4 regions of the Halomonas sp. Mc5H-6 genome follow, and region 3 is predicted to be linked to each of the others. Evidence: predicted binding sites of a transcription regulator. Region 3 holds the regulator's gene; each other region holds the start of a gene.
The links. Region 3 encodes LexA, which represses DNA repair genes until DNA is damaged. Its sites were predicted from a motif close to TACTGTNTANNTANACAGTA; they were not measured.
Positions count from the first base shown of each region.

Region 1: the regulator LexA is predicted to act here: its motif matches at 5,308-5,327, upstream of umuD (translesion error-prone DNA polymerase V autoproteolytic subunit).
Region 2: the regulator LexA is predicted to act here: its motif matches at 2,936-2,955, upstream of NH395_RS08205 (S24 family peptidase).
Region 4: the regulator LexA is predicted to act here: its motif matches at 3,366-3,385, upstream of NH395_RS12745 (S24 family peptidase).

Region 1 is NZ_JAMXSI010000001.1:72-7,009, forward strand. It holds gene NH395_RS18425 (transposase) at 841-1,047, shown strand; gene radC (DNA repair protein RadC) at 1,353-1,850, opposite strand; gene NH395_RS00015 (lambda exonuclease family protein) at 1,940-2,551, opposite strand; gene NH395_RS00020 (ERF family protein) at 2,589-3,374, opposite strand; gene NH395_RS00025 (hypothetical protein) at 3,464-3,640, opposite strand; gene NH395_RS00030 (DUF932 domain-containing protein) at 3,792-4,760, opposite strand; gene NH395_RS00035 (hypothetical protein) at 4,851-5,189, opposite strand; gene umuD (translesion error-prone DNA polymerase V autoproteolytic subunit) at 5,346-5,795, shown strand; gene NH395_RS00045 (Y-family DNA polymerase) at 5,792-6,938, shown strand, end outside.
Region 2 is NZ_JAMXSI010000004.1:155,036-163,336, reverse strand. It holds gene NH395_RS08215 (sodium-dependent transporter) at 1-1,139, shown strand, start outside; gene NH395_RS08210 (Y-family DNA polymerase) at 1,146-2,459, opposite strand; gene NH395_RS08205 (S24 family peptidase) at 2,470-2,913, opposite strand; gene NH395_RS08200 (alpha/beta fold hydrolase) at 3,243-4,154, shown strand; gene NH395_RS08195 (patatin-like phospholipase family protein) at 4,151-5,182, shown strand; gene NH395_RS08190 (Smr/MutS family protein) at 5,194-5,763, opposite strand; gene prmB (50S ribosomal protein L3 N(5)-glutamine methyltransferase) at 5,919-6,878, shown strand; gene aroC (chorismate synthase) at 6,892-7,983, shown strand; gene NH395_RS08175 (hypothetical protein) at 8,057-8,301, shown strand, end outside.
Region 3 is NZ_JAMXSI010000013.1:34,886-43,186, forward strand. It holds gene ppsA (phosphoenolpyruvate synthase) at 1-323, opposite strand, end outside; gene NH395_RS15435 (pyruvate, water dikinase regulatory protein) at 551-1,384, shown strand; gene NH395_RS15440 (hypoxanthine-guanine phosphoribosyltransferase) at 1,397-1,975, opposite strand; gene nagZ (beta-N-acetylhexosaminidase) at 2,007-3,032, opposite strand; gene NH395_RS15450 (L,D-transpeptidase) at 3,091-3,615, opposite strand; gene NH395_RS15455 (TetR/AcrR family transcriptional regulator) at 3,593-4,270, opposite strand; gene lexA (transcriptional repressor LexA) at 4,571-5,230, shown strand; gene purU (formyltetrahydrofolate deformylase) at 5,227-6,081, opposite strand; gene NH395_RS15470 (ribonuclease J) at 6,355-7,950, shown strand; gene moaE (molybdopterin synthase catalytic subunit MoaE) at 7,979-8,301, opposite strand, start outside.
Region 4 is NZ_JAMXSI010000008.1:130,179-138,479, reverse strand. It holds gene oadA (sodium-extruding oxaloacetate decarboxylase subunit alpha) at 1-819, shown strand, start outside; gene NH395_RS12755 (sodium ion-translocating decarboxylase subunit beta) at 831-2,153, shown strand; gene NH395_RS12750 (YigZ family protein) at 2,245-2,868, opposite strand; gene NH395_RS12745 (S24 family peptidase) at 2,884-3,177, opposite strand; gene ccmA (cytochrome c biogenesis heme-transporting ATPase CcmA) at 3,510-4,130, shown strand; gene ccmB (heme exporter protein CcmB) at 4,142-4,873, shown strand; gene NH395_RS12730 (heme ABC transporter permease) at 4,887-5,627, shown strand; gene ccmD (heme exporter protein CcmD) at 5,627-5,836, shown strand; gene ccmE (cytochrome c maturation protein CcmE) at 5,820-6,308, shown strand; gene NH395_RS12715 (heme lyase CcmF/NrfE family subunit) at 6,355-8,301, shown strand, end outside.

The sequences.
Region 1 (6,938 bases), on a different contig from region 3:
ATTTTTTGTCGACTCAAACCGCGATTGGCGATAATCGGCAGTTATTCAGACCTTCCTTAGCTGAATAGACCATTGGTGTTTTAGGTGGGTCCGGTCATTTTTATGGCTTGATTATTGTTGCCAAGTTCTGATGCGGTTGTTTTTTCCATCTCTGGTTAAAGTGGCGAAAGTATCGGTTAAAAACTTACTCTAACGGTTTACTGAACAAGTTTGCGCGACATAAAAATACGCTTCTCCATCAGTTGACCAATCCGTGATAGAGCTCATCGGTATTAGGCTCGTCGGACTGTTTGGTGGACTTCTGTTTGGCTTCGAAGAGGTCAGGAGCGTTCTCCAGTACTTCACGCTCCAGGTACTGACCATGGCTGGATGAGGCTGGAAACGGGCAGCCGTCTCGGATGTTATTTAGTCCCCTTTGACATTTTAAAGGGCGGGAATACCTACAAAATGTAGAGGCTTGATGTGACAAAACACGTTGACAATAAATCTAGATTCCATGAGCTCTGTGGATATGTCATATGCTATGTCACAAACGGGTATCACATAAGTAACTAATGTAGGCAGTGATCGGGGGAACTTTACCGGGTGTCCAAGTAGTCACGTGATGCTAGTTGCTTTAGCGACCTCCATGGCGTAGCTGATCGCGGTTACTTTAAGAGACGGAAAATTCTTGCTTGCCACGATGCCGGTTTAACGTCTTATTTCCCTAAGCCAAGAACCTCGCCTAACAAGCTACATTGCTATTGGTGCTCGGCCTATCAGTGTTGCTCAATGAAAACGCAATGCACCACGGGCACCTATAGGCGTATCAAAAGCTGGGAACACTAGGATAAACTGGAGGTGGTAAAATCTCTACTGGACCGGACGCCGAACATGGTGCGCCTCCGTCGTCAGAATGTCGAGCACCTCTTTGGCAAGTTGAAAGCGTGCATGGGAATAACGCACTTCATGTCCAAGAGCCTTAAGAACGTCAGCACGGAAATGAGCCTTCAGGTGCTTGCTTACAACATGAAACGCCTCATGAATATTCTCGGTACTGGGGGGTGATCCAAGCAATGCAACCATAGAGTTGCTGAGCTTGGCGCTACTGCGCTTGTAGAATCTGGTAAGGCTCTTTAGTAGAGGCTTCTTAGACTTTTATATCGATCAACGTAGATGTTGGTTTAATTATTGAGGACGTTGTGAACCTATCTAGCTGACCGTTAATGGCGCAATTGCGGTTGTATACTGTAATCCCCAACTGGTTTTTTTGTTTTCACACAGCCTCGCCCGATAGCTGATATAAAAAAGAAAGAAAACATCCCAACTTGGACCCGCCCAGGCGGGCGGATCCAAGTTGCTCTCCATTTCCGCTACAAATATCCCATTTCTGCAAACGACTTACACCCCTCGCTTCCTACCACCACATGATCAATCACCCGAATGTCCATCAGCCCCAGGGCTTCCTTGAGTTGCTGGGTGATTCGCCTATCCGAATCGCTTGGTTCGGGGTCACCGCTTGGATGGTTATGTACGAGGATGACCGCCGCGGCGTTGTAGGTGAGGGCAGCTTTGAGCACTTCCCGGGGGTAGACGCTGGATGTATCGATGGTACCCCGAAACATTTCCTCGAAGCATATGACACGGTGCTGAGTATCGAGAAACAGGACGCTGAACACCTCGTGCTCGTAGTCCTGGAGCAGTAGCCGCAAGTGCTCAAACGCTTGCGAGGGCTGGGTGATCTTGCAGCCTCTGGCAAGCTTGCGACGCGCAAAGCCTTTGGCGAGGTTGATGATATCGGCTTCGGTAACCGGTTCTACGACGTGGTAAGTGCCTGCCACTTCACCGGCCTTGAGTTTGCTGCGGGTCATGGTTGTCTCCAAAAAAAGAAAACGCCGGGGTGGTGGCCCCGGCGTCTATGTCGTTATGTGATAGATAGTTCGTCGATGATGAGGTTGGCTCATGCCACCATCACTTGGCTGATACGCCGCTCCATTTCCTCATGGAAGGCTTCGACCCGCTCGGCAATGGTGCGGATCATGATGTCGTCGCGGTAGGCCCGCTTGATAAACAGCGGCATGCCGGGCCAGTAGCTGACAAAGTCGATCCATTCCCGCTCGCTGACCCATAAGCCGCCTTGGCACTGGGCAACGTGCTCTGATGGAATCTCCCCGCTTAACAGCACATCGATCTGGAACTTGGGCAGTTTGGTTTTGATCTCCAGCAGGCCGTTAGCACCGACCAGGCTATCAGGCGAATAGCCCACGTCATGGTTGAGGATGATACCCACTTCCTGCGGGCTCGGCTCGCCGGATGCATTGACGTAGAGCGAACGGGCCACCCCTTCCAGTTCATGACCACGCCGGGTATGGGCATTGCCCTGAAATGGCTCGGCTAGCTCGCCGGTCATCCGCTCACCCATCAACTGGTGCATGTAGGTAATGGCCCCGGCACCGAATCCACAAGGGCCCTTGCCGTTGACCAGCAAGGTCTTGAGCTCCGACATGGTGACGCGCCCCAAACGCGCCGCCAGCCACTCGGGAGAGCCTTGCGTCATGTTGAGGATCTGCATGGTCGCCTCCTTAGGGTAGATAGGGGGAAAATGCCTGTTACTTATTGGCCCGTTTGGTGAGGGACGCCCGTAGTTTGTCGAAGTCGCTGTAGGGCACCTGCACGGCAGACCCGTACTTGCCGCTGAACCACTCCTGAGTCGTTGCTGGGCACTGGCTGATCAGCCGCTGGATCTGCCCCGCCTGGAAAGCAGTGACTGTCTTGATGCCTGCTTTAGTGCTGGCATTGCCGTTATCGTCCTGGCCGCGGGTGGTGATATTGAGCAGCGCGCACAGCACGTAGCGCTTGCCGTAACTGGTGGAGGAGCCAAACGCCTGAACCGCATTCTTGTTACCGCTGATATCGGCGGGTAGCAGCATGCTGGTTTCTTCACGGTGGCCGTCCTTGTGCATCAGGACGCCGGTGATCTGAATGCCACGTTCCTGCGTCTGAATACGAAAGCTCACCGCAAAGCCATGTTTCTGCATGATCGGGCGTACGGTATCGACGATATCCTCCAGGGTGGCGTAGAAGCCGTTGTTGGTTTGTCCTCGCTCCTCGATGCTGGGTAGTTCGGTCTGCATCGCTGCCATGGCCGCGCTGTAGGCCATCATGGCCTGGCGATCCATCACCCGCTCCTGCATCTGCAGCAAACGCTCCATCTTGTCGATGTCGACGTCCGGGTTCAGCGCAGCCCGCTCGATCACCTGAATGATCGCGGTACTGTCAGCGGTGGGATGAGCCTCCAATGCGGCCGGCGTGTTCGACGAGGCAGCGTCTGGCTGAATAGCTGATGACGATGTTTCGGGGTGATTGGAATTGATGACATGGGTGCGTTGTGCCATGGGGCACCTCCGGTTATCTCGAATCGATACAGGGATAATCCAACGCCCAAACGTTGCTGGGCTGGTTGGAAGCGGTGAGGCGGGTAGGGTTAGTCACCCAGGTGATCGGCCAATGTCTCGGCATCCAGGGGCTCTAGACGGACTTCCGCCCGGTAGAACTTTCCTTGGGCGCAGACGACGGTCTCGGCGTGATGTTTTTGGTTGGCCAGCAGGGCTTCGGTCAGCTGGGTCAGTCCGGTTTCGACGGTGTGAGAGACGAATGTCATGGCAGTTCCTCGTAAGGTAAACCCCACAGCAAAACGCCCGGCCTTGATAGGGCCGGGCGTTTATGCCGTGGAGGTGGTGAGTGTCACTGGATAGGGAATAGCGTGATGGTGGGATATCCGGGAAATCGATGAAGCGAGGTTAAGGGGCTGATTACGCCACCAGCGCAAGCGCTGCATCGAGCGCTTCCTGCTTCAACTGTGCGCCCTGACCGAACCATGCCGAATCCATGCGGGTATCGTTGCTACGTGCCCGTTTCTCATGGTCGACATACTCGGTGACCGCATTGAGCAGGCCCCAGGCCGTGTCCTTGGCGGTCACCAGGTGCGAGCCCCGACCTTCGCCGGTATAAAGCTTCTGCACTTTATTCAGTGCCCGGTAGTTCGGCAGCTTGGAAGGATCATCCAGAGGCGTTTCGGCCCCGCAAATCACCGACTGCAGGTACTGCTGGGCTTCACGGCGGTCGATCTTGCGTTCCGACAAGGCCTTCATGCGGTACATGAAGTCATTCCACTGGGATACGGAAATGCCCAGCTGTCGCTTGACGGCCCGCGGGTCGAACTCCGAGCGATGGGGCACCTTCACTGCCTGCGATGTACCATCAACGGCGATCTGCAATGTGTTGTTGCACACCACCCGTACCGTGGTGGGGGTCGCCATGGTCGCCAAGGTGCCATCACACGAGGTGGCCAGCAGCAGGTAGTCGTTCACCTCATCCTGGCCTTGCAGCGATGTGCTCAAGCCACTGCGCGCCAGGGCCCAGAACTTGCGACCACCCTTGAGAACCCCGGCGGTTTCCAGCTCATACCCCGCGTACTCGGTCAGGTCACGGTAAAACTCCAGGATCTCTTCCGGCTGCACCACCTTGTAGCGCTGCGATACCACGGAGAGCGGGGCCTTGTTGTCCGAACGGTAGAGCACCTTCTGCTCGGGGAAGGAATGAATGCTGCCCAGGTGACTTGCGCCTTCGGCAATAAAGCGCACCGGGGCCTCTTCAATGTGCCAGTTCATACCGGCCTGTTGTTGCCAGACTTCCAGCGGTTGATGACGGGTCAATTGCTGTCCCAGGCCATGCCAGGGGGTAGCGCCTACGTAAGCCATTTGTTCAACGAGATGTGCCATCAGTCATTCTCCAGACATAAAAAAAGCGCTGACACAGCTGTCAGCGCATGGGTGGGTGGTGAGTAAGGTGTATCGCCGTAAAGCGATGTATCAACGTGCGGGGGCCAGGGGCGGAAAGGGGTGACGAAAGATATGCCCGCACGACAGGCAGAGCCACGGGGTGCCTTCACCGGGCGGCAACCATTGCGAGAAGAACAGGGCGGCTACCCGCGCCCCCGACTGTCCTCCGGCAATGGCGCCCATCATCGCGACGGGCAGTTTGGCGAGCGGAAAGCGCGAGCTGGCTATCGACAGAGGCTGGGTGACGGCGGCTGATCGCCAGGCACCGATCGCCCCGCCAATCAGGCAACTCCCCGTGGTACCGATCCGTTGAGCGGTATCAAGGTTGAGCATGCGCGTTTCAGCACAGTTAAAGCAGGGTGGTGGCATAAGCGGCACTCCTATGGTCAGGGAAGCGATCCCTGTGGTGGGCTCATAGGAGTGATATAGGTCTCAAAATTAGTGGCGTTGATCGTGGTGGTGTTGCGTCAACCGGTGTCTTTCTTGATACTGGCTATATATACAGTTATCGAGAGGCACCTTACCATGTCATTGCCCGTTTCCCTGCTGGGCCGAGCAGACGCTTATGCCCCATCGTGCCCGTTACCGCTCTATTCGAGTGCGGTGCGTGCGGGGTTTCCGTCTCCCGCCGATGATCACCTGGATACCGACCTGGACCTTCACCAGTATGTGGTGAAACGTCCGGCAGCGACCTACTTCGTACGTTCCGAAGGGGATTCCATGACGGGTGATGGTATCCATCACGGTGACTTGCTGGTGGTAGACCGGAGCCTTGACGCGATGCCAGGCCGGATTGTGGTGATCTGCGTGGACGGCGAACTGACCGTGAAACGGCTGGAACGGGTTGGCCAGCGCACCTACCTCAAGGCAAGCAATCCCGCTTACCCTCCGATTCCGATTGATGGTCGTGAGTCCCACGTCTGGGGCGTCGTCACTCATGTGCTGCACAGCCTGCCAGGGGCACCGCTGCAATGATGGCCTTGGTCGACTGCAACAATTTCTACGTGTCCTGCGAGCGGGTCTTTAACCCGACACTGGAAGGTCGTCCGGTGGGTGTGCTCTCCAATAACGATGGATGCGTTGTAGCCCGCTCCAACGAACTGAAAGCCCTCGGCGTCGAGATGGGTGCGGCGATGCACCTGCTTTCGCCCCAGATCCGTCGACAAGCCGTGCTGCTGTCGAGTAATTACGCCTTGTACGGCGACATGTCCCGGCGCGTCACGGAAGTGCTTGGCGAGTTTTCTCCCCATGTCGAGGTGTACTCGATTGACGAGAGCTTCGTGGGCTTTCAGGGCTTTGATCCCGACGCGCTGGAGCAGTACGGGCAAACGTTGCGAGAGACCGTTAAACAATGGACCGGCATTCCGGTCTCGGTGGGTTTTGCACCATCGCGCGTCCTGGCCAAGGTAGCCAACCATGCCGCCAAGAAACATCCCGCCTACCGGGAGCAGGGCGTGTGCAAACTCATGGCTGACGGTATCGACACTCAGGCGCTGTTGAAGCAGTTGCCCGTCATAGAGCTGTGGGGCGTGGCCCGCCGCACCGGTGAGCGCCTGCGGGTCATGGGGATTGAAACGGCGTGGGATCTACGCGAAGCCGATCCCAAGCACATACGACGGCATTTCAGCGTGGTGCAGGAACGCATCGTGTGGGAGCTGAGGGGCCAGCCGGTGATACAACTGGACGACATGAGCGAGCCCAAACAACAGATCATGGTATCGCGTTCGTTCGGTCGACTGACCGGTAATCCGCATGATCTACGCGAAGCGCTCCGGCAGCATGCCGCCAGGGCCGGTGAGAAGCTTCGCAAGCAAGGCAGCGTGACCAGCGCCGTCATGATTTTCATCCGCACCAATCCCTTCCGCAACGACTTGCCGCAATATACCAACCGGGTGGTTATTTCACTGGAACGACCCACCGACGACAACCGAGAAATCACGGCCGCCGCAGTACAGGGCTTGCGGCGTCTATGGCGTAAGGGCTACGCCTACCAAAAAGCCGGCCTGATGTTGCTCGACCTTTCCCCCAAGGCCAACCGCCAGCTCACCCTTGCCGAGACCCCGCAAACAGAAGCGGATGCACAGCGCAGCGAACGCCTGATGACCACGGTTGATAAGC
Region 2 (8,301 bases), on a different contig from region 3:
CGTTTTATGTCGTTGTGGCGGGCTGGTCGTTTTCCTATCTGTGGAAGATGCTGACCGGCGGCCTTTCGGGTAGCAGCGTTGACGATATGGCCGCAGTGTTTGGTGCCAATAACGCCAATCCCTGGAACCTGGGCTTCTGGAGCACCCTGGTCACGCTGCTGACCATGCTGATCGTCGGTAAAGGCGTGCAGGAGGGCATTGAAAAAAACGTCAGTTGGATGATGCCCGGGCTGGTGCTGATGCTGGCGCTGTTGATTGTGTTTGGGGTTTTTTCGGGCGGCTTTGGTCAGGCATTCAGTTTCCTGTTTTCTTTCAAGGCGGGCAGTCTTTCCAGTGAAGGCATGCTGGCCGCGCTGGGGCACGCGTTTTTCACCCTGTCACTGGCCTCCGGGGCCATCCTGACTTACGGCAGCTACCTGCCTAAAGGGACTTCCATCGGGCGCACCACGCTAAGCGTGGCGGTTGCCGATACCGTGGTGGCCTTGATGGCCGGACTGGCCATCTTTCCGGTGATTTTTGCCAACGGGATGGATCCCGCCGAAGGCCCAGGGCTTATCTTCATGAGCTTACCACTGGCGTTTCAAGCGATGCCGCTGGGGACACTGTTTGGCATTCTGTTTTTCCTGATGCTGTCGATGGCCGCACTGACCTCGGCGATTTCGATGGTCGAGGCGACGGTGTCCTGGCTATGTGATAACAAAGGTCTCTCGCGTAAAGCGGCCTCGTGGGGCACCGGCATCGTACTTTGGCTGATCAGTACCCTGGCGATGCTGTCGTTCAACCTGGGCGCCGACTGGACGCTGGCGGGCAAGAACTTCTTTGACTGGCTGGATTACCTGACCTCGCGCTTGATGATGCCGTTGGGCGGTTTGGGCACGGTCGTGCTGGCAGGCTTTGTGTTGAAGAGCGAGACGTTCCGCGATGAGCTGGGGCTTTCACCTCTGCCCTATGCGCTGTGGCTGACCATGGTGCGCTACGTTAGCCCGCTCGGTATCGTGGTGATTTTTATCAACGCGCTGGATATTTATCAGGTCTCCTTTGTCGCGCACTGGCCTTGGTTACTGGCGATTCTGGTCGTCATGGCGTGCTTGGGCGAAACGCTCAGCCCGCGGTTGCGTCATGTTCGGAGCCCCCGCTGAGTGCTATTACGGCTGCGATTGTTGCCGTCTTGCCCTGGCGTCGGCAATCGCGCCGGGGTGAGTGCCGACTTCAAGTAACTCATCCCAGCGCGTGGTATAGCGCTTCGAGCGATGGGCGCAGCGCAGTTGCCAGGGGGCTTCGTCATCGGTCATCCCGAAACGGATCGTGTCTTGCCCCATACGCTGGTTGATGGCGTCCACGGTGGCCATTAGCCGGGGATGGTGGCGGGCGGGGGCATCGAGTAGCGATAGCTGATGCTGTTGGGCGTCGACGAGATCCAGCAGCATCACGCCGGCTTTCATGAACCGATAGCCGGGGCGGTATATCTGCTCAAGACCCTGGCGGACGGCGTCGAGGATCACGCGTGTATCGTCGCTGGGGGTGGGTAACGCGACCAGGGTGTGGGGAAAGTACTGTGGCTGGTCACGGCGGTGGCGGTTGGTTTTCAGGAACAGCATCACCGAGCGCGCCAGGCTGTGCTGTTCGCGAAGTTTTGTGGCACTACGCTGGGCATGGCGGCGCAGTGCTTCGTGCACCTGCGTTTTTACCCCGGTGGGCTGACCAAAAGAGCGCGACGTCATGATGCGCTGGCGCGGTTGATCCACCGCGTTCATTGTCAGGCAGGGGGTGCCACGCAGTTCCAGGGCGGTGCGCGCCAGCACCACGGAAAAGCGTTTGCGCAGCTGTTTCTTATCGCACTCGCGTAAATCCAGGGCGCTATGGATGCCGTTAATGGCAAGCCGTTCGGCAAGCCGCCTGCCCACGCCCCATACCTCGCTGACCGGCGTTTGTCTCAGCAAGGCGGTGGTGCTGGCGTCGTTCCCGGCAAGCAGGCAAACGCCCTGGTAGTGTGGCTGCTTCTTGGCTGCATGGTTGGCGAGCTTGGCCAGGGTGTGGGTCGGTGCCAGCCCGATACATACCGGTAACCCAAGGCAACGCTGAATGTCTCGGCGTAGGCGATCGCCCAGGGCCTGGCACTGGTGCTCGCTCATGCCCTCCAGGTAGACAAACATTTCATCGATGGAGTAGGGGGCGATCTCAGGGCAAGCGTCGCGCAGCAGTTGGGCGAGCCGTGCCGACATGTCGCCATACAACTCATAGTTGGACGACAGCAGATGAATCTCGCCGCGCTGGCGGAGCCCCTCCAGTTTGAAGGCAGGGGTGCCCATGGGAATATCCATCGCTTTCATTTCCGCCGAGCGGGCGATTACGCAGCCGTCGTTGTTGGACATCACACCGACGGCTTTGCCCTCCAGATGGGGTTGGAAAACACGTTCGCAGCTGACGTAAAAGTTGTTGGCGTCGACCAGTCCGATCATGGCGGTGACATCATCGCAGGTATTCGTGAATGACCGCCCGGACAACACCCCATACCTGACAGTCGTTGTCTTCCAGAGGCAGCGGCGGATAATGGGGGTGCGCTGAGCACAAGTGCGGCGTGCCGCGATAGAGCGCGTAGCGCTTGATCAGTAGTTCGTCGTCGAACATGGCGACCAGAATATGCCCCAGGCGAGGGGAAAGGCTACGGTCAACCACCAGCAGGTCGCGATCGAAAATTCCCCAACCTTCCATGCTGTCACCGGTGGCGGTCAGGTAAAACGTGTGGGTGGGGTTCTTGATCAGCCGCACGTTGAGGTCCAGCGTGCGCGGTTCGTAATCCTGGGCGGGGGAAGGGAAGCCGCTAAACCCAGCGCGGCCGTGTAGCGGAGGAAAGGGCAGCGACTGATGCGTTAACGGCACGGCTGGCGCGATAGGCGATAACGGCTGCGTCATGGTCAGCCTCCTCACTGGCAAAATATGTATTTATATACAGTATTTGGCCATGGGGATAAAATTGCAAGAGCTGTTAGGAATATCCGTGAAGGCTTATCTTGCCAGCCAGAGGCCCACCACAATGGCGCTGGTCACAGCGATGAAAAAGACCCAGTTGCGCGTTCGGGTATCACGGTGGGGTTTCATAGAAGCCTCGTTAGCAGGAAAAGATGGACGTTGGTGAGTGTCAGTCATTTTGTACAGACAATGACGCTTGGCATGGTACCGTTTGTGCTTTATGCCGTCATCTTGCCGCCTAGGGCGGTTGGTTTGCTTAGGATAGGTTCATAATGTCTCAACCCACTTCAAGGCGTTATCCGCACTCCCTTTCCCTTGCCCACGGTCGTTTGGCGGCGCTGAGCTGGGGGCGCGAGGAGGCGCCCACTTGGCTGGGACTCCACGGCTGGCTCGATAATGCGGCAAGCTTTTCCCGGTTGGCGCCATTGCTGGTGGAAGCGCTGGATATTCGTATTGTGGCCATCGATTTCCGTGGTCATGGCTATTCGGCACACGCCCCGACGGGGCAGGATTACGCGCTGTGGGATTATTGCCATGACGTACTGGATGCCATGGAAGACCTGGCCATTGAGCGAGCGGTGTTGCTCGCCCATTCCATGGGCGCCGCGGTGGCCTGCTTATTGGCGGCTGCCTTGCCGGAGCGTATTGAGCGAATGACGCTGCTGGATGGTTTGGGTGCGCTCAATACCCCCGCCAGTGACACGGCAAGCCAGCTGCGCAAGGGGTTAATGGCGCATAGACGGCCCACTTCCCGGGCACCGCGTTACCCTGATCTGGCCACCGCGGTGGCGGCCCGTGTGGCCGGTGGTGTTACCCCGCTAGACACTATCACGGCCACGCCGCTGGTGGAGCGCAATGCCGATGTGGCGGCTGACGGGCACGTACAGATGCGCACCGACAGCCGCTTGTTGAAGCCATCGCTGGTACGCTTTACGCCTTCCCAGGTGTTAGCGCTACTGGCCGATATCCAGGCATCGGTGCTATTGATAGAAGGTGAGGAGGGCATCTTAGGCGAGCGCGACTGGGCGGGAAAAGCCCGCCAGGCGGTACCCCACTTAACACGCCATGTACTGGCAGGCGGTCATCACCTGCACCTTGAACCCCAGGCGGTGTCCCGCGTTGCCGAGGTGGTTGCGCAATCTATCAATGAAACGTCGGGATCAGTCGTAGGAAGCGAGCAATGAACGAACCGAACCTGGCCGATGGCAGTGTATCGAACGGCAATAACGGTAATAACGGCAATAAAGTGGCGCTGGTTCTGGGTAGCGGCGGCGCCCGGGGCTACGCGCACATCGGTGTGATTGAGGCGTTGGAAGCCCGGGGGTACGAGATCATCTCGATTGCCGGGTGCTCCATGGGCGCGCTGATAGGCGGTATTTATGCGTCGGGCAAACTTCCCGAATACCGTGAATGGGTGTGTAACCTGGACTATCTGGATGTGCTCAAGCTGGTCGATGTGACCTGGAGCCCGATGGGCGCCATGCGTGCCAGCAAGATCATGAGCAAGCTGGAAGGGCTGGTGGGCGATACATTGATGGAAGACCTGCCGATTCCGGTAACCACCGTGGCCACTGACCTGGTACGTCAGCGCGAGGTATGGTTTCAAAACGGCCCGCTGCTGCGCGCGATACGGGCATCGATCGCCGTGCCCGGCGTGATTACCCCTGTGCATCTGGGAGGGCAGGTACTGGTCGACGGTGGCCTGCTGAATCCGCTGCCCATGATGCCCATACTCGCCGCCCACGAGGCAGATTTTGTGGTGGCGGTGAACGTGACTGCCCACAGCCCGCAGCCGGTGTCTTTGGAGGCACTGCTTCCCAAGGATGAGGATAACGACAGCCGCACCACCCGGGAGCGTGACCGCGATGCCAATATCGGTGGCTGGATGGACGAAGTGCGGGCTACCACGCGGCGGCTATGGAGCGAACTGGGCAGCAGTAGCGAAGAGGGTGAGGTGGATGAGACGCTGGACCTTCGCGGCAAGCGGGAATGGGGCAAGCTGGATATGATCCTCGAATCGTTCGATATTACCCAGGCGGCGCTGGCGAAATATAAAATTGCCGGTTACCCGCCAGATATTCTCATCGAAGTTCCCAAAACGGTGTGCAGTACCTACGAGTTTCACCGCGCCAGGGATCTGATCCGCCTGGGCCGTCATCTGGCCGATGACGCCCTGGCACGACGGATGCCCGACACGGCATCGGATGCGTAAGCGTAGAGGGCCTACTGGCCGCGTTTGCGTAGCAGGATGTAGACCGCGCCGGTGCCGCCGTCGATCTCAATGGCAGAGCAGAACGCCAGGACGCCGGGCCACTCGCGCAGCCAGGCGTTGGTGTGGCTTTTCAGTACTGGAAAATCAGCCGTTGTGCCCCAGGCCTTACCGTGGACGACCAGCACGCAGCGAAGCCCTTGAGCAGTTGCATCCCGCAGAAAGCTCTCAAGTTCCAGCCGGGCTTCTTCAAGGGTGTAGCCATGCAAGTCGAGGCCGGCCTGCCAGGCCATCTGGCCACGTTTGAGCTGGCTGAAGGTACGCCAGGGCAAATCGGCGACGCTGAATTCCAGATACTCGGAAGGGCGCACCGCCTCGACCCGGCCATCAGAGGTGCGGCCGGTGGTTGCGAAGGTATTGCTTTCCACCGCCGCCAGCCGCCTGGCCTGCTGGGCATCATCGTTGCGCTTGGGTTTGCCGGGGTCGGCCTGGTTGGTGGCCATGCGACGCACGCCCGCGGCTTTCAGCGCTTGGCGGAAAGCACTGATATCGTCATCATCGGGCAGGTGGCGGCGTCGTGTCATGACAGGCTCAAATGGCAAATGGGCAAAACGGAGAACAGGCGCACAGTATAGCGAGATGCGCGCTGCTGTGAACCGGGCAGCGTCAAAGGTACAATCTTTTCTTTTGCCATGCCGTCTTCCTAAGAGATGGCCGCTTTTGTTGACCAGGAGCCGATGTGACCCAGCCTCTCAACGCCGAGACTTCGCCTTCCTCCCTCACCCTGCCGGATACGGCGCTGGTGAGCGAGCTTATAACCTTGCGTGACTACCTGCGCTGGGTATCCAGCGAGTTCTATCTGGCGGGGCTCTATTATGGCCATGGCACCGAGTCGGCATGGGACGAAGCCGTTGCGCTGTGTTTGGGGGCACTGCATTTGCCCTGGAATGTCGACCCAGGGGTACAGGATGCACGTTTGTTGCCGATGGAGCGCGAGCGTATTGTGACCCTGACCCGTGAGCGAATCACCACGCGCCGACCGCTACCTTACCTGCTGGGAGAAGCTTTCTTCGCCGGTTATCCGTTTGACGTTGACGAACGCGTGCTGATTCCGCGCTCGCCGATGGCGGAATTGATAGAGGATGGCTTTGCTGCCTGGTTTCCCGAAGAGCCGCCCGAACGGGTGCTGGATTTGTGCACCGGCTCCGGCTGTATCGGCATTGCCACCGCGCTTTATTTGCCCACCTGCGAGGTGACGCTGGCCGATATCAGCCAGGAGGCGCTCGCCGTGGCGCGCCAGAATATCACCCGCCATGATGTCGGCGAGCGCGTACGCGCGGTGGAAGCCGATGTGTTCAGCGGGCTGGAGGGCCAGCGTTTTGATGTCATTATTTCGAACCCGCCCTATGTCGACAAGCGTGATCTGGCCACCATGCCCGCCGAATTCCGCCACGAGCCTGCCCTTGCGCTCGGCGCGGGCAGCGACGGTCTGGATATCGTGCGACGCATCCTGCGCGAAGCACGCGCACACCTGACCGATGAAGGGTGGCTGATTGTCGAGGTGGGTAACTCAGACCGCCACGTGGAGGCTGCCTTTCCCAAGGTGGCGTTCATGTGGCTTGAATTCGAGCGTGGCGGCCAGGGCGTCTTTGCCCTGAGCGCCGCTGAACTCGACGCCCATGCGGCGTCTTTTGCGTGAGGAGCTAAGGCTCATGTCCGGCAATACATTTGGCAAACTATTTACCGTCACCACCTTCGGGGAAAGCCACGGCCCGGCGCTAGGCGCGATCGTCGATGGCTGCCCGCCGGGGCTGCCGCTATCCGAGGCGGATTTACAGCACGACCTGGACCGCCGCCGCCCTGGCAGCTCGCGGTATACCACCCAGCGCCAGGAAGCGGATCAGGTGAAAATCCTGTCGGGGGTCTTCGAAGGTAAAACGACCGGAACCTCGATAGGCTTGCTCATAGAGAACACCGATCAACGCTCGAAAGATTATTCAAAAATCAAGGATCAGTTTCGCCCCGCCCACGCGGACTACACCTACCACCACAAGTATGGTCACCGTGACTATCGTGGCGGCGGGCGCTCGAGCGCCCGGGAAACCGCGGTACGCGTGGCTGCGGGCGCCATCGCCAAGCAGTACCTGGCGGCTCAGGGCGTGCAGGTGCGTGGCTACATGAGCCAGCTTGGCCCGATCAGGATCGATTTCCACTCCTGGGATGCCGTCGGACAGAACGCGTTTTTCTGCCCCGATCCCGCCAGAGTGCCCGAGCTTGAAGACTACATGGATCAACTGCGCCGTGATCAGGATTCCGTCGGCGCGGAGATCACCGTGGTGGCCGAGGGCGTGCCGGTTGGGCTGGGTGAGCCGGTATTTGATCGCCTGGATGCTGATCTGGCGCATGGTTTGATGAGTATCAATGCGGTAAAAGGGATTGAGATTGGCGCCGGGTTTGGCTGCGTTGATCAACGGGGCAGTGAGCATCGCGACGAGATGACGCCGGAGGGCTTTTTGTCCAATCACGCCGGTGGGGTGCTGGGCGGGATTTCCAGCGGCCAGCCCATTGTGGCCCGCCTGGCGCTAAAGCCGACGTCAAGCATCACCACGCCGGGGCGCTCGATCGACGTCAACGGCAACGCCGTCGAGGTGGTGACCAAAGGCCGTCACGACCCTTGCGTGGGTATTCGCGCAACGCCCATCGCGGAAGCGATGATGGCGATCACGCTGATGGACCACTGGCTACGGCAGCGAGGGCAAAACGGTGAGGTAAGCGTTGATACGCCACGGCTAACCCAACGCTAGCGGCAAGGTGTCCTTCGTATATCGCTGCTACACTTGAATAAAACAAGATTGGTTAATAAAGCAGGAGCCGCCGATGAAGATTAACGTTGAGTTCGATCTCACCCCCGATGAGTTTCGCCAGGCGTTGGGGTTGCCTGACGTTGAAGCGTTCCAGCAACATTTGCTTGATAACATTCAGCGGCAAATGGAGTCCGGCGTTGAAGGGTATGACCCCATGAGCCTGATGCGGCCCTTCCTGCAGCAACCCATGATGCAGCAGGGCCTTTCTCAGGGGTTGTCCAACTTCGGCACCTATCAGCAGATGATGCTGGATATGTT
Region 3 (8,301 bases):
GCGTAGGCGCTACGCAGTTCTTTTTCGAACGTCGGGGGCAGCGGCGTGTCGATCACCCACTGACGGATCGTCTTCCCTGCCTCGGCCAATGCTTTGACATCGTCGACATCCAGCCGCGCCAGCATCTGGTTGATACGCTCGTTGAGACCTTCATGGGCGAGAAACTCTCGGTAGGCATGAGCCGTGGTGGCAAAGCCACCTGGCACCGTGACCCCCGCTCCCGATAAATTGGAGATCATTTCGCCAAGCGAGGCGTTTTTGCCACCCACGCGTTCGACGTCAGCCATACCCAATTGATCGAACCATAGAATGTAATTGTTCACGCAACCCCCTCGCTCGATAGGCCAGCGATCATGACAACCGCCAGAGATGAATGCGGACACCCTAGCACCGCCCCGGTGTATTCGCCATTGGTCTAATAGCGAAGGCGATGGAGGATTTTTACAACAGGCGGCCTTTTTGAACCTTTGTTGTAGTCGCGACTCGAGCACCGTTGTGCCGGACGTCATCCCGACCCACAATAGGCACAACGTTCAGGAGAGCAAACACCATGCAGCGCACGGCATTTTTCATTTCGGATGGGACGGGCATCACCGCAGAGAGCCTGGGAAGAAGCCTGTTGGCCCAGTTCAGCGATGTCGAGATCAACATGCAGACCAAGCCCTATATCGACACCCTGGACAAAGCCCAGGCCCTGGCCGAGATCATCGATGCGACGGCCGTTCGGGACGGCCAACGGCCGATCATCATCGACACCATTGTCGATCAGCAAATTCGTGACGTGATTCGCAAGGCCGCCGGCTTCAAGGTGGATATCTTCTCCACCTTTCTGGAACCGCTCGAACAGGAGCTCGCGACCCATTCCTCTTACAGCGTGGGGCGAACGCACTCGATTGGCAGCGACGACGTTTACATGGACCGCATCCACTCGGTGCACTTCGCGCTGGACAACGACGATGGCGCACGCACCCACCAGTACGATAAAGCCGATATTATACTGGTCGGGGTATCGCGCTGCGGCAAAACCCCCACGTCGCTCTATCTGGCGCTTCAATTTGGCATTCGCGCCGCCAACTACCCCCTCACGGAAGACGACCTGGACGAAGACGGCATGCTGAAATTGCCCCGGGTTCTTGCCCCCCATCGGCACAAGTTGTTTGGCCTGACAATCGACGCCAGGCGGCTGGCCGCCATTCGCAACGAACGCAGGCCCAACAGTCGCTACAGCTCCATGGACCAATGCATGCAGGAGATCGAGCAGGCCGAAGCATTATACCGCCGCCTGCACATCCCCTATATCGACGCCACACGCTTCTCCGTGGAGGAAATATCCACCCGCATGATTGCTGAAACCGGGTTGGCGCGGCGCTTTTCACCCCGTTAGGGCCGCATGAGATCACATGCCCTTGGGCGCGAAGATACCCGGGGCATTGCGCCAGTACCCCTTGTAATCCATACCAAAGCCAAATACGTATCGGTCGGCGACCTCCAGGCTACAGTAGTCAGCCTTCAGCCCGGGCACTGCCTTGCGGTCGTGGCGCTTGTCGACCAGTACCGCCGTGGTAATGCTGGCAGCCTGCGCTTCCTGGCAATAGTTCAGAATGGCCGCCAGCGTCGTGCCTTCATCGAGGATGTCGTCGACGATAACGACATGCCGACCGGCCATGGGAATCTCCGGCGACACCCGCCAGAAAAGCTCTCCGCCACGGGTTTCGTTACGGTAGCGCGTGGCGTGCAGGTAGTCGACCTCAAGCGGAAAGCCCAACCGGGTCAAAAGGTGGCCTGTGGTGATCAAGCCGCCATTCATGACGCAATAAAAGACCGGTAGTTTATCGCCCAGATCCGCGCTGATCTGCTCAGCCATTCGGTCCAGCGCCTGCTCCACCTGCTGCTGGGAAATCAAGCAGTCTGCGTTGTCCATGAGCTCGCGCATGGTGTCGAGGGATGCGAGCGCTTCTTTGTCTAGCTTTGCCATTGAAGTTCCAGCCTACTTGGTAAAACGATCGTTAACTGCTGAGTGAATGAGCGGCCATGGCTTCTAGCTGGGCATGCGTACGCCGCCAGCGGCTAAGCGCCGGTAGCGCATCCAGATCGGGACGCGCGCGTTTGTAGCGTAGCTTGCCGGGCCTTAAAGACTGAGGGGTTGGAACGGCGGCTACAACCTCAAGCGCCGCCTCGCGATCATTGCATACCAGCAACATGTCGCAGCCCGCAGCAAGCGCAGCCGCTGCGCGTTCGCGGGGCCCACCGGCCTCATGGGCACCCGCCATGCTCAAATCGTCGGAAAAGATACAGCCCTTAAATCCCAGCGACTGACGCAGCATCCCCAGCCAACTGGGTGAAAAGCCGGCGGGTCGCTTGTCAAATGCCGAGTAAACAATATGCGCTGGCATGACACCATCAAGCTTTTTGGCCAGGGCGCTGAAAGGCACCAGATCGTGCTGTTTGAGCGTCTCAAAAGGCCGATCATCAACGGGCAAGGCGAGATGCGAATCTGCCGCCACGCCACCATGACCGGGAAAATGCTTGCCGATCGCTGCCATACCGGCTTCATGCAGACCGGCTACCAGCGCGCCGCCCAGTTCGCTGACTTGCGGGGCCTTTGAGCCAAAACTGCGGTCGCCGATGACGCTGGATAAACCGCTATCGATATCCAGTACCGGAGCAAAGCTGATATCCAGCCCGCAGGCGGCCATTTCCATGCCCAGGAGCCAACCGGTGTCCTGAGCAAGCCCCAGGGCCGCCGCACGATCCTGCTGATAATAATCGCCCAGCCGAGCCATCGGTGGCAGGCGTGTCAGTCCTTGCTTGATACGCTGGACGCGTCCGCCTTCCTGGTCCACTGCCAGCAACAGGTCGGGGCGAAGCTTACGCACCTGGCCGCACAGCTTTCTGACCTGATGGGCATCTTCGACATTGCGCCCAAACAGGATAACGCCACCCACCGCGGGGACTTTCAGCAACTGCCTCTCTGCGGCGGTCAGCGTTGTCCCCTCAAGGTCCAACATGACCGAGCCCAAAGGATGTGTCATAGCGGGATGTCCAAAAAAGGCGCTAACTCTAGACGATGATTAGCGAGGAGTCCAACGATCAACGGCTGTCGTGTAACCAGACAGGCGTCCCTGGTATCGCATGCTCAAACAGCCAAAGAAGATCGGCATTACGCAGCCGTACGCAACCATGGGAAGCGGGCTGCCCCATGGGCTGGTCCGGCGGCGTACCATGCAGATAAATATAGCGGCGCTGAGAATCGACCTGACCACCGCGGTTTATCCCCGGTTCCAGGCCACACAGCCACAGAATGCGAGTCAGAATCCAGTCTCGCTCGGGAAACGCGGCCGCCAGCTCGGCGTTAAAGACTTCTCCCGTCCAGCGGCGTCCTTTGAAGACAGCGTTTTCCGGGGCATCGGCGCCAATGGCGGCACGAATATAGTGCCAGCCCAGCGGCGTTTGCCCGCTTCCCTGCTGATTACCCAGGCCCTGGCGACCGGTGGAAATGTCGCACTCATGACGACACACATCGCCCTGCCAGGCGCGCAGCCGTTGCGAGTGGGTGTCGATTTCCAGCCACAGCCCCTCCCGGGGCGGCATGTCAATGAGCGACGGTGTCTGCATGGTGCTCAATGCCTTTCTCATCAGGTAACGGCGCGTTCATCGCCGCCACCACTACCGGCCGCAGGCGGCGAACCAGATCGCGGACCGACACGTGCTGGTGGTAATCCTTTTCGGCAATATCGCGCAGCGCATCCAGCCCTGAAAGCGTAAAGATAACGGTACCCAACATAAAGTGTAGCCGCCAGAAGCGCTCGGCGTCCGGCAGCTCCGGTGTCGCACGGCGAACCAACTCGGTAAAACGGCTGAACACATCGCCGTATTGCTGCTGGATATAACGGCGCAAATGACCCTGTGCCTGGCTGTATGCAAGCCCCAGCAAACGCATGAAGACTTTGAGGCTATTGCGTTCGGCAGGCACCGTCAGCACGGTTGTCGCCATGGTTTCGAGGAGCACTTCAAGGGGGATGTCACGACCCTCGTAGCGGGCTTCAAGTTCATCCAGGGCGCTATGAAAGCGTTGGGAAAACGGATCCAGATAGCGAGCAAACACCGCCTGGATGAGTGCTTTCTTGGATCCAAAGTGATAGTTCACCGCGGCAAGATTGACCCGTGCCTTGCTGGTAATGTTGCGTAAAGAGGTTTCGGCAAAGCCGCGCTCGGCAAAAAGCACTTCAGCGGTATCCAGAATGCGCGTCACCGTATCCGATTGAGCCATGCTGCTCTTCTCCTAAAACGGGCCAAAAAAGCGGGCCATAAAAAACGGATGTTTTAAACAAACTAGGATACTACGTTATCGGTTGTTACCTCTCAACGTTTACCTGAGCACCTGCCCCGTCCCCATCGTGACCTCGCATCTCTATATACATCAATTTGTTAGCTGACTTACCTCAAAGATATACTGGACAGGAGAACATGCTGTATACTTAACCACATACTGTTAATTACGCACTGTTAACCACGTCGGATAGGTCAACAGAAACGCAGTCTTGCTCACTTATTCAATCTGGAGGCTGGTATGTCGCGGCCATTAACCGTTCGCCAACAAAATGTGTTCGACTTTATTGTCAAGACCATGGGTGAGCTCGGCTATCCGCCCACTCGGGCTGAAATAGCCAAGGCGCTGGGGTTCCGCTCACCCAATGCGGCAGAAGAGCATTTGCGCGCCCTCGAGCGCAAAGGTGTCATTCGCATTATTCGCAATACGTCTCGTGGCATACGCCTGCCCAACCAGGAGCCCCAGGAAACGCCAGACGCTCTGCCAGCCTCAGACGCTGCCAGCGGCCTGCCAATTATTGGCGAGGTCGCAGCGGGGAGCCCCATTCTCGCCGCTGAGCACATTGATCGCTACTGCCCCCTGCCCGCCGACTACTTCACGCCCAGGGCCGATTACCTGCTGCGCGTGCGAGGGCTGTCGATGCAGAACGTTGGCATTCTCGAAGGCGACCTGCTTGCCGTGCATCGTACCCAGCGCGTCCGCGATGGCCAGATTGTTGTCGCCCGCCTGGAAGACGAGGTAACCGTCAAGCGTTTCAAACGCGAGGGCCACCAGGTCACGCTCATTGCGGAAAACCCCGATTTCGATCCGATCAATATCGATTTACGTACCCAACCGCTCGATATTGAAGGGGTTGGGGTCGGCGTCATCCGCGGGGGCAATGGCCAGTCGCTCGGCTAGCTGAACACGATGGTTTTATTGCCGTGCACCAGCACGCGGTCTTCCAGGTGCCAGCGAAGGCCGCGAGCGAGAACGGCTTTTTCCACATCACGGCCAAAACGTACCAGATCGGTCGGCGTGTGACAGTGACTGACCCGGTGGATGTCCTGCTCGATGATGGGCCCTGCATCCAGCTCCTGCGTCACATAATGGCAGGTGGCACCTATCAGCTTGACGCCACGCTGATAAGCCTGGTGGTAAGGCTTGGCGCCAGCAAAAGACGGCAGAAAGCTGTGGTGGATATTGATGACCTGCCCCGCGTAGCGTTCACATAACGCCGGCGGGAGAATCTGCATGTAGCGCGCAAGCACGATACTATCGGCCCGGGCATCGTCAATATGCGCCTGCACCTGCTCAAAGGCCGCTGTCTTGTCCGCTGGATCCACCGGCACATGGTGATACGGAATTCCATACCACTCGGTTAACGAACGCATGTCATCATGGTTGGAAATAACGCCCACGATATCGCAGTCCAGCTCCCCCACCTGCCAGCGGTAAAGCAGATCGACCAGGCAGTGGGATTCTCGTGAGACCATCAGAACAACACGCTGGCGTTTCTGAGTATCGACCAGTGCCCACTGCATGTCGAACCGCTCCGCCACCGGCTCGAAGGCTGAACGTAACGCCTCTGCCGACATACCCAGCGAATCCGCCAATATTTCGTAGCGCATGAAAAAACGCCCGGTTTCCAGATCGGAATGCTGGCTGGCCTCGGTGATCGACCCGCCCTGATCCGCGATAAAACTCGAAACCTTCGCGACGATCCCCACCTGGTCCGGGCAGGACACCACCAGACGATAAAAATGCGACATAGTCATTACTCTTCAAAGTTGCCGTTCACAGTTGCCGGGCGGCGATGATCAGGCCGTCCATTGGCATTAAACAAACGTCTAGTGTACAGAATGCAGCGCCCGCAATCACCGCCCGCAACGGCAGTGATTGTTAGCCGCCCGCCCCATCCCGTATAGTTAACCAATTACTTTCTAGGCTTTATTACTCTGATGCATCCACCGCGCGTTCATATTCGTCCCCGTCGTCGCCCTCCCTTACGCCTCCTGCCGTTAGGCGGCTGCGGGGAAATTGGCATGAACCTGACGCTTTATGGATACGAAGACCACTGGGTCGCCGTGGATTGCGGCATGATGATCCGCCAGGATTTACCCAATGCGCCGTTGCAGGTGCCCAACCTGGAAACCCCCAAAGCCCTGGGCATTGCACCGCAAGCGCTCTACATCACCCACGGCCATGAAGACCACATTGGAGCGGTCGCCTGGCTCTGGCCCCACTGGCAGTGCCCCATCTATGCGACGCCGCTGGCGGCCGGCCTGCTGCGTCTTAAGTTTGCCGAACATCAACTAAGCAGCGCTGCCATTCACGTAGTCGAACCCGGTGAGGCATTGGAAAGCGGCCCCTTCACCCTGCGCTACCTGGCGGTTCCGCACTCGATACCCGAGAGCTGCTCGCTGATGGTCATGGCAGGCCGCTACCGGGTATTGCATAGCGGGGACTGGAAGCTTGATCCTGAACCGATTATCGGCGCGCCGATCAATCAGGCGCAGTTCAAGGCATTGGCGCCGGTTGACCTGGTCGTGGGGGATTCCACCAACGCCCCTATACCCGGCCACTCGGGCAGCGAAGGCGATGTCGCAAGAGCGCTTGTTGAAACACTCGCTGGCTGCGAAGGGCGCGTCATTGTTTCCTGCTTCGCCAGTAATCTGGCCCGCGTGTTGGCGATTGGCCGCGCAGCTTACCAGTGTGGTCGGCGCGTCAGCCTGATGGGGCGCTCGATGGAGCGCATGGTGGGTGTCGCACGCGGCCTCGGTTATCTGGACGATTTTCCCGCCGTGGTGCCCGCTCACGATCTGGGGTATTTGCCGCCGGATGAAGTCGTGGTCATTGCCACCGGCAGCCAAGGCGAGCCGCGCGCCGCCCTGCAGCGACTTGCCCAGGGGCGTCATCCTCACGTGGACTTACAGCCCGGTGACAACGTGATTTTTTCCGCCAAAGCCATTCCGGGTAACGAGCGCCCCATCGAACAGTTGAAAAAGCGCCTGCAGCAGTTGGGCGTCAAGCTCTTCGATGAGTTCAGTCACCCGCAGCTTCACGCGACCGGGCATCCGGCACAGGACGAAATCACCCGCTTTTATCAATGGCTGACGCCAAGCCACCTGTTGCCGGTTCATGGTGAGAGCCTTCATCAACAGGCCCACCAGCAGCTGGCGGCGTCGCTGGGCATTCAAGCGCCCTTGGCGCCGGTCAATGGCGACTTGATCCGCTTCGATCCGCAAGGGCTGCATCACGAGCAGCACTACCCGCAACCGCCGTGCATCGTCAGTCAGAACAGCGTGGTGCCCCACCCTGGGCTGGAGAGTGAAAACAGCACCCTCCCTCGACGGGGCAGCCTCTATCTGGCGCTACCGGTGACGGCCACCCAGACCGGATGGACGCGCGTCGGGCGGTTGATGCTGGATAATACCAGTGCCAGTTCTTTCGACGAAGACAGCTTCAGTGAATGGCTGGATGATCAGCTTGCCGAACTCCATGCAGACACCCTGGCGGACCTGCGGCTGGGCCTCCAGCCCCGCCTGATTGCCTGGCTGGCAGAACGGCTACAGCATTTACCTGAAGTTCATCTGCAGATCATGGCCAGCGAGCTGCCAGCGACAATGGCTGACGAATAGCCTCGCCACGCCCGCCAATGCCAGAGGGTTACCAGCGGGCGGCATCCTCGATATCCGAATGGCGTTCCTTGACCCAGTAATCGCCGTGGCGACCATGCTCTTTCTTCCAGAACGGTGCCCGGGTCTTGAGCCAGTCCATGATGAAATCGCAGGCTTCGAAGGCTTCGCGACGGTGGGCACTCGCCACCAGCACTCTGACGATGGCATCGCCGGGACGCATGTGGCCGACACGATGAATAATCGTGACGGCGCTCAGCGTCCAGCGCTCTCCCGCCTCTTCCGCAATACGCTGCAAGGTTGACTCGGTCATGCCTGGGTAATGTTCCAGGGTTAACCCCGTGACATCGGGCG
Region 4 (8,301 bases), on a different contig from region 3:
CGTGAAGACCTGGGCTTTATTCCGCTGGTCACGCCGACCTCGCAGATTGTCGGCACCCAGGCAGTGATGAACGTCATGATGGGCGAGCGCTATCAGTCCATTTCCAAGGAAGTCCAGGCACTGCTCAAGGGCGAATACGGCGCCGCGCCTGCGCCCTTCAACAGTGAACTGCAACAGCGCGTGCTGGAAGGTGGCGAACCCATCACCTGCCGCCCGGCGGACAATCTCTCGCCGGAAATGGACAAGCTCGCAAGCGAACTGAAAGATCACGCCCAGGCCGACGGCATTCGCCTGGCCGAGGGCGAGCAGCAGGTCGACGATGTGCTGACCTACGCGCTGTTTCCGCAGATTGGTCTCAAATTCCTCAAGAACCGCGACAATCCCGACGCCTTTGAGCCCGAGCCCCAGGCCGCCGAGGCGGAAACGGCCAGCGAGCCTGCCAAGGCAGAAAGCCAAGCGCCTGCCGTCAGTGCCGGTCCGGAAACCTACACTGTCAAACTCAACGGCAAGGCGTTTGTCGTGGAAGTCGCTGAAGGCGGCGACATCAGCGATGTGAAAGAGCAGCCCGCGGGCGGTGCCGCTCCGAAGGAAGAAGCACCGGCCCCCAGCGGCGAGGCCATCACCGCGCCGCTCGCTGGCAACATCTTCAAGGTCAATGTGCGCCCGGGCGATACCGTCGAAGCGGGTGACGTGGTGATTATTCTTGAAGCGATGAAAATGGAAACCGAAGTGCGTGCCAGCAGTGCCGGGACCGTTTCGGCTGTTAGCGTCAGTGAAGGCGACAGCGTTGTCGTTGGCGATACGCTGATCGAACTTTAAGGACCCTCCACATGGATAAATTACTGACCCTATGGCAAGGCTCCGGGCTTTATAATCTGGAGTTGGGCCAAGCCGTGATGGTGATGGTGGGCCTACTGCTGCTTTATCTCGCCATCTACAAGAAGTTTGAGCCACTGTTGCTGGTGCCGATTGGCTTTGGTGGCATTCTCGCCAATATCCCCGAAGCCGGTTTGGCGCTGTCCGCGCTGGATCAGGCGATTGACGTGGGGCGGCCCGTGCTGCTGGAACAGATCGCCTCGGCGCTGGGTGGCAGCCTGGACAGTCAGGCGAATATCGAGAGTTGGCGCACGAGCCTTCAACAGATGATGGCCAATGGCGCATCGGCCGAGCAGCTTGCTACCGCAAAAGCCGTGGCCAAGGGGGCGGGCTATGGCGATGGCTTGCTGTACATGTTTTACACCGTGGCGATTACCTCGGGCATTGCACCGCTGATTATCTTCATGGGCGTTGGCGCCATGACCGACTTTGGGCCGCTGCTGGCCAATCCGAGAACGCTGTTTCTCGGCGCCGCCGCACAGTTCGGCATCTTCGCCACGCTCTTCGGTGCCGTGCTGCTGTCGTCGATGGGCTGGATGGATTTCTCGCTCAATCAGGCGGCCGCCATCGGCATAATCGGCGGGGCGGATGGCCCGACGTCGATCTATGTCTCGAGCATGCTGGCCCCTGAACTACTGGGTGCCATTGCCGTGGCCGCTTACGCCTATATGGCGCTGGTGCCGTTGATCCAGCCGCCGATCATGCGCCTTCTGACCTCAAAGAAAGAGCGCGAGATCACCATGACGCAGCTGCGCCCGGTGTCGAAGCTCGAGAAAATCGTGTTCCCGTTGCTGCTGTTGATCCTGGTGGCGCTGTTTCTACCCGATGCGTCGCCGCTGTTGGGTATGTTCTGTTTTGGCAACCTGATGCGCGAATGCGGCGTGGTCGAGCGGTTAAGCGACACGGCGCAAAACTCCCTGATCAATATCGTGACAATCATGCTCGGGCTGGCGGTGGGCTCAAAGCTCATGGCTGACAGCTTCCTGGCCGTGGAAACGCTGGGCATCATGGCGCTGGGGATCATCGCCTTCGGGATCGGCACCACGGCAGGCGTGCTGATGGCCAAACTCATGAACCTGGTGAGCAAAATGCCGATCAACCCCTTGATTGGCGCGGCAGGCGTTTCGGCGGTGCCCATGGCGGCACGCGTGGCCAACAAGGTGGGGCTGGAGTCCAACCCGCATAACTTCCTGCTGATGCACGCCATGGGGCCCAACGTGGCCGGGGTGATCGGCTCGGCGGTGGCCGCAGGGGTAATGATCAAGTACTTAGGTTAATCAGTACTTAGGTTAATCAGTGCTTAGGGTAAAAAAACACCTGACGCTCAGCAAAACGGTCGCACCTTCAACGGGCGGCCGTTTTTTTTGCCTAGGTGTTAATGGCCTGCGCGGGAATGGACTGCTTCAGGCGGCTTTCCAGCGGTGTCAAGTCGAGTGCCCAGTCACTCGGCCAGCCGATGGTGAGCGTGACCCCCTTTCCGTCATACTCGGCGTTGACCACGGGAATGGCCTGCTCCTCGCACCATCCGCGGGCAATGGATTCGTCGGCGAAGGAAAAGCATACCCTGTAGTGAACGCGTTGGATAACTTCCCGGGTTTCCAGGGTATCGAGTGCCTTGTTCACCGCTTGGGCATAGGCCCGGGCCAGCCCGCCGGTGCCCAGTTTGGTGCCGCCAAAGTAGCGGATCACCATGCAGCCGACCTCGCCTAACTGACTACCTTGAAGCGCCTGAAACATGGGGCGGCCGGCAGTGCCGCCGGGCTCGCCGTCATCGGAAAAGCCAATGCGCAGCTGCTCGCCCGGGGCGCCGGCAATGTAGGCCAGGCAGTGGTGGCTCGCATTGGGGTGTGCCTGCCTGGCGGCCTTTGTCAGTGCCTCCGCGGCGTCAACCTCCGGAGTGTGGGCTATCCAGGCAATGAAACGGCTCTTCTCGACCTCGACCTCGTCAATATGCCAAGTGCCTGGGGGCAGTTGGGGTACGCGATAACGCATGAATGTCCCGGCAATTTAGTGTGTCACGGGATGATGCTCAATTCCCATGAACATGCCAAGTACCTGAATGTCGCGATTATGCAAAAACACTTCGGGGTGCCGGGCATCATCCAGCCACAGGCGTACGCCCGCCCGGCTGATGGATAGCTGCTTGAGGGCCAGGGTTTGCTGATTGATTTCGGCGATAACCGTTTCGCCCTGACTATCGTCCTGATAGCGCCGAATCACGATGACGTCGCCATCGAACAGGTTGCAATCGGCCATCCGGTTGCCGCGCACTTTCAGCGTATAGGTGTTACGGCGAGTCATTCGCGCTGCTGCCGACGGGATTGCATAGGGGCGTGGCGTTGGGCGAGTCGTCGGTAATGCGGCGTTCATCGACATGTTCATCGGCTTTCTCCAAATCAGCGCCCGGTCCCTAGGCAAGATCTATCGGTAGACACGATACGTTTTTTAGGTTTTTACATGTTCTTTCATACAGTGTTTATCCAGTATAAACCTGTTTTTGCATACAGTGCCAGGAATAATTATCCAGTGGTTTGGCAACCCGACCTGAGCGAGGGTCGCAGGCTGGCGCGACTAGCGGGGAAATGGCTTTGAGTGTAGAGTTCAAGCCAGTATTTCATTGCGTGGGGTGGCATGTGTCGCTGAGTTTGCAAGGCCGTCAACTGGGGTGTGAGCGCGATGGCCGCTGGCTCTTCGAGGGGCTGGATATCGACGTCAATCGCGGTGATATATGGCACGTGGCCGGTCCCAACGGCAGTGGCAAAACCACGCTGCTAAAAGTGCTGGCCGGGCAATTCAACGAGTTTTGCGGGGCACTCCACTGGCAGGGCAAGCCGCTGGGACAGAGTCGCGAACACTTGGCCGCCAACATGCTCTACCTGGGGCATTCCCCAGGCGTGAGTGCGGGCCTGACGCCGCTGGAAAACCTGGCCTGGTACCAGGCATTGCACGATGAATGCAGCGACGCGACGCAGCGCGAAGCCGCCCTTGCGGTCATGGGCCTTGCAGGCTTTGAAGATGTCCCGGTGGGGCATTTATCAGCGGGTCAGCAACGCCGCGTGGCACTGGCAAGGCTGAGTCTCACGCCGCGTGTTCTCTGGATACTGGATGAGCCTTTTACGGCCATCGATCAGGCGGGCGTCGAGGCGCTGGAGGCGCAGTTGCTTGCCCATGCCCGGGCCGGAGGGGCCGTGGTGATGACGACCCACCATGTACTCGCTATTGACCATCCGCTGCGTCATGTTGCGTTGGGCTAAAGGAGCCAGAGTTGCCGCCTTCAGAAACCACACAGCGCGTTGCGGTACTGGCCGAACCGACCTCCAGGCGCCTCGGCGTCGCCTTTGGCGCAACCCTGGTACGTGACCTTAATCGCGTGCGCCGTCGGCGCGGTGAAGTGCTGAACCCGCTGGTCTTCTATGCCCTGGCGGTTAGTTTATTTCCCATCGGTATTTCACCCGAGGCCGAGCTGCTGGCCGTCATGGCGCCGGGGCTGTTATGGGTCACGGCGCTGCTCGCCACGCTGTTGTCGCTGGATGGCCTTTTTCGCAGTGATTTCGATGACGGCAGCCTGGAGCAGATGATGCTTTCCCCTCAGCCGCTTGCGGCATTGAGCATCGCCAAGGTGGCCGCCCATTGGCTGGTTACCGGCTTGCCGCTGGCGCTCATGTCACCCCTGCTGGGTATCATGCTGGCGCTGCCTGTCCACAGTATTGGGGTGTTGATGGCATCGTTAGCGCTGGGGAGTGCCAGCTTGAGCCTCATCGGCGGTATTGGTGCGGCATTAACCGTCGGTTTGCCCCGGGGTGGCGTGCTACTCTCGCTACTGGTTTTGCCGCTGTATATTCCGGTGCTGATTTTTGGTACCGGGGCGGTTCAGGCGGCTATCCAGGGCGATGCCGTACTGCCTCATCTGGCGATGCTTGGCGCATTGCTGGCCGCGGCGCTGATATTTGCTCCCTGGGCCATTGCCGCGTCGCTGCGTATCAGTATTAACGGGTAGGGATGAGCACTGTATGTGGGGCTTGATACATAAGCTGGGGTCGCCAAAGTGGTTTTATTACCGGAGCGCAGTGCTGCAGTCCTGGTGCTGGGGCGTGGCTGCCGTTTTGCTGCTGGTCGGCAGCGTATGGGGGCTTGTCTTCGCCCCCGCCGACTACCAGCAGGGCAACAGCTTCCGTATCATTTATGTGCATGTGCCCGCCGCCTTTTTGGCCCAGTCGGTGTTTGTCGCCATGGCGGTTTCCGGGCTTGTTTTCATGGTCTGGAAAATCAAGCTTGCCGATATGGCGGCCGCGGCCATGGCCCCGCTGGGCGCGGCCATGACCTTTGTCGCGCTGTTTTCCGGCGCGGTGTGGGGCGTGCCGACCTGGGGCACATGGTGGATATGGGACGCCCGGTTGACGTCCATGCTCATTCTGCTGTTCTTATATCTGGGCGTGATAGCGCTGCGCGGCGCCTTTAGCCGCCGGGATAGCGGTGCGCGGGCGGCATCGGTGCTGGCCATGGTCGGCGTGATCAACATTCCCATCATCAAGTACTCGGTGGACTGGTGGTACACCTTGCACCAGCCCGCCTCATTTACGCTGACCTCCCGACCCGCGATGCCGGTGGAAATGTGGCTGCCGTTGCTGATTATGGTGGTAGGCTTTTACGGCTTCTTTATCGCCCTTACGCTGACCCGTACGCGCAGCGAAATACTCCGTCGAGAGGCCAACACGCGGTGGGTAAAAGCGTTGCTTGAGGAGGTTAACTGATGGTGGCCTCGTTGGCTGAATGGGTGTCCATGGGCGAGCATGGTGTCTACGTGTGGTCTGCCTGGGGAGTCACGGCCGTATTTATGCTGGGCCTGACACTGCATGCCCGGCTTGAGCGTCGACTATTGTTCAAACACCTCAAGCGGGTGGCGCGCCGACGGGCCGCAGCCCCGCAGCAAAGAGGGCATTGCGATGACCCCAAAGCGTAAGCGCAAGCTGTATGTGATCGTCACGCTGGTCAGCCTGGCCGCCGTGGCCGTTGGCCTGACGCTGTATGCGCTGCGGGCCAACATCAATCTGTTTTTTAGCCCCGTGCAGATCGCCCAGGGCGAAGCCCCCATGTCGCGTTCCATCCGCGCGGGGGGCATGGTGAAAGTCGGCTCGGTATCCCGCGATGCCGATAGCTTGAATATTGAATTTACCGTTACCGACTACGTAGGCGATCTGCAGGTTGACTACCAGGGCATCCTGCCCGACCTGTTTCGCGAAGGGCAGGGCGTGGTCGTGGTGGGCGAGCTGCAGGACAATGGCCGTTTTCGTGCCGATGAGGTTTTAGCCCGGCACGACGAGAACTATATGCCCCCCGAGGTGGCACAAGCCCTGGAAGAGGCCGGTTACTCGCCCGCCGATTTTCAGGCCAAGGCCGCCGAGGTAGGCCAGCAGCGCAAGGACGATACGTGATGCGCCGCCACCTCACCGTCGATTATCGTGCTCAGCCGGAGTCCCCATGCTGACCCGGATATTGCCCGAAATAGGTCATTTCGCCCTGATCATTGCGCTACTGATGGCGGTGGTGCAATCAGTGATGCCATTGGCCGGAGCCGCAACGCGACGCCCTCTGTGGATGGCCTACGGGCGGCCCATGGCCACCGGCCAGTTTCTGTTTGTGCTGCTGGCCTACGCCTGCTTGACGGCCAGTTACGCCATGGACGACTTCAGCGTGGTGAATGTCGCCAACAACTCCAATTCGCTGTTGCCCTGGTATTACAAGCTCAGCGCCGTATGGGGCAACCATGAAGGCTCGGTGTTGCTGTGGAGCCTGATGCTGGCGGGCTGGGGATGCGTTGCCGGCTGGTGGTCGCGGCGTTTGCCCCGGGACATGCTCGCCCGTGTGCTCGGTATCCTGGGGCTGATCAGCGCCGGCTTTCTGTTGTTTATCCTATTGACCTCGAACCCCTTCGAGCGGCATCTGCCGGATATCCCCGCCGATGGCGCGGACCTTAACCCCCTGTTGCAGGATATCGGTCTGATCATTCATCCGCCCATGCTGTATATGGGCTATGTCGGGTTTTCGGTGGTGTTTGCCTTTGCCATCGCCGCCTTGCTGGGAGGGCGGCTGGATGCCGCCTGGACCCGCTGGGCAAGACCCTGGACCAACGCCGCCTGGGCGTTTCTGACGGTCGGGATTGCGCTGGGCAGCTGGTGGGCCTACTACGAGCTGGGCTGGGGCGGCTGGTGGTTCTGGGACCCGGTGGAAAACGCCTCGCTGCTGCCATGGCTCACCGGCACGGCCCTGATTCACTCGCTGGCGGTCACCGAAAAACGCGGCTCCTTCAAGAGTTGGACGGTACTGCTGGCGATTGCCACCTTTTCGCTTTCGCTGATGGGCACCTTCCTGGTCCGCTCCGGCGTGCTGACCTCGGTGCACGCCTTTGCCAACGACCCCTCGCGGGGGCTGTTCATCCTGGTGCTGCTGGCCATTACCGTCACGCTTTCTCTGGTCGTGTTTGCCCTGCGCGCGCCACGTGTCAGCCATGCCGTGGGGTTTAACTGGCTGTCCCGGGATGCCCTGCTGCTGATCAATAATGGCCTGCTGGTGACCGCGACGATGACGGTGCTGCTGGGCACGCTGTATCCGTTGATTCTGGATTCACTGGGGCTGGGCAAGATCAGCGTGGGGCCGCCTTATTTCAATGCGCTGTTCGTACCGCTGACGGTGATTGCCTGCCTGTTCATGGGGCTGGGGCCGATGGCGCAGTGGAAGTCGACGTCGCCTGGCAAACTGGCGCGCAAGCTGTGGCTGGCGGGCTTGGCAGCGCTGGGGCTGGGGGCACTGGTGCCGCTGGTGTATCGCGGCGAATGGAACCTCTGGGTGATCTTGGGGTTGTCGACGGCGCTGTGGATAGGGCTGTCATTGAGCCGTGACCTGTTCGACAAAGTGCGGCATCGGCACTCGATATGGAAAGGGCTGCGCAGCCTGTCGCTGGCTTATTGGGGGATGGTGCTGGGCCATCTGGGGGTGGCGGTGACCATTGTCGGCGCCACGGTGGTCAGCCAATATGCGGTGGAGCGCAACGTGCGCATGTCGCCGGATACCCGCGTCCAGGTGGCAGGCTATCACTTTACCATGACCGAGCTTTTCGACCGGCGCGGTGCCAACTTCCTGGCCGATACCGCCGTCATTGAGGTACAGCGGGGTGACAGCCGCCGTCGTTTCGAGATGCAGCCAGAAAAGCGGCTGTACCTGGCGACGGGCATGCCCATGACCCAGGTGGCGCTTAGCCCGGGCCTCTTTCGTGATCTTTACGTGGCCATGGGCGAAGAGCTGGACGATGGCAGCTGGGCGATGCGTATCCAGTACAAACCCTTTGTACGCTGGCTGTGGCTCGGCGGTCTGCTGATGGCGCTGGGCGGTGTGCTGGCGGTGTTCGACAAGCGCTACCGTAAGACGCGC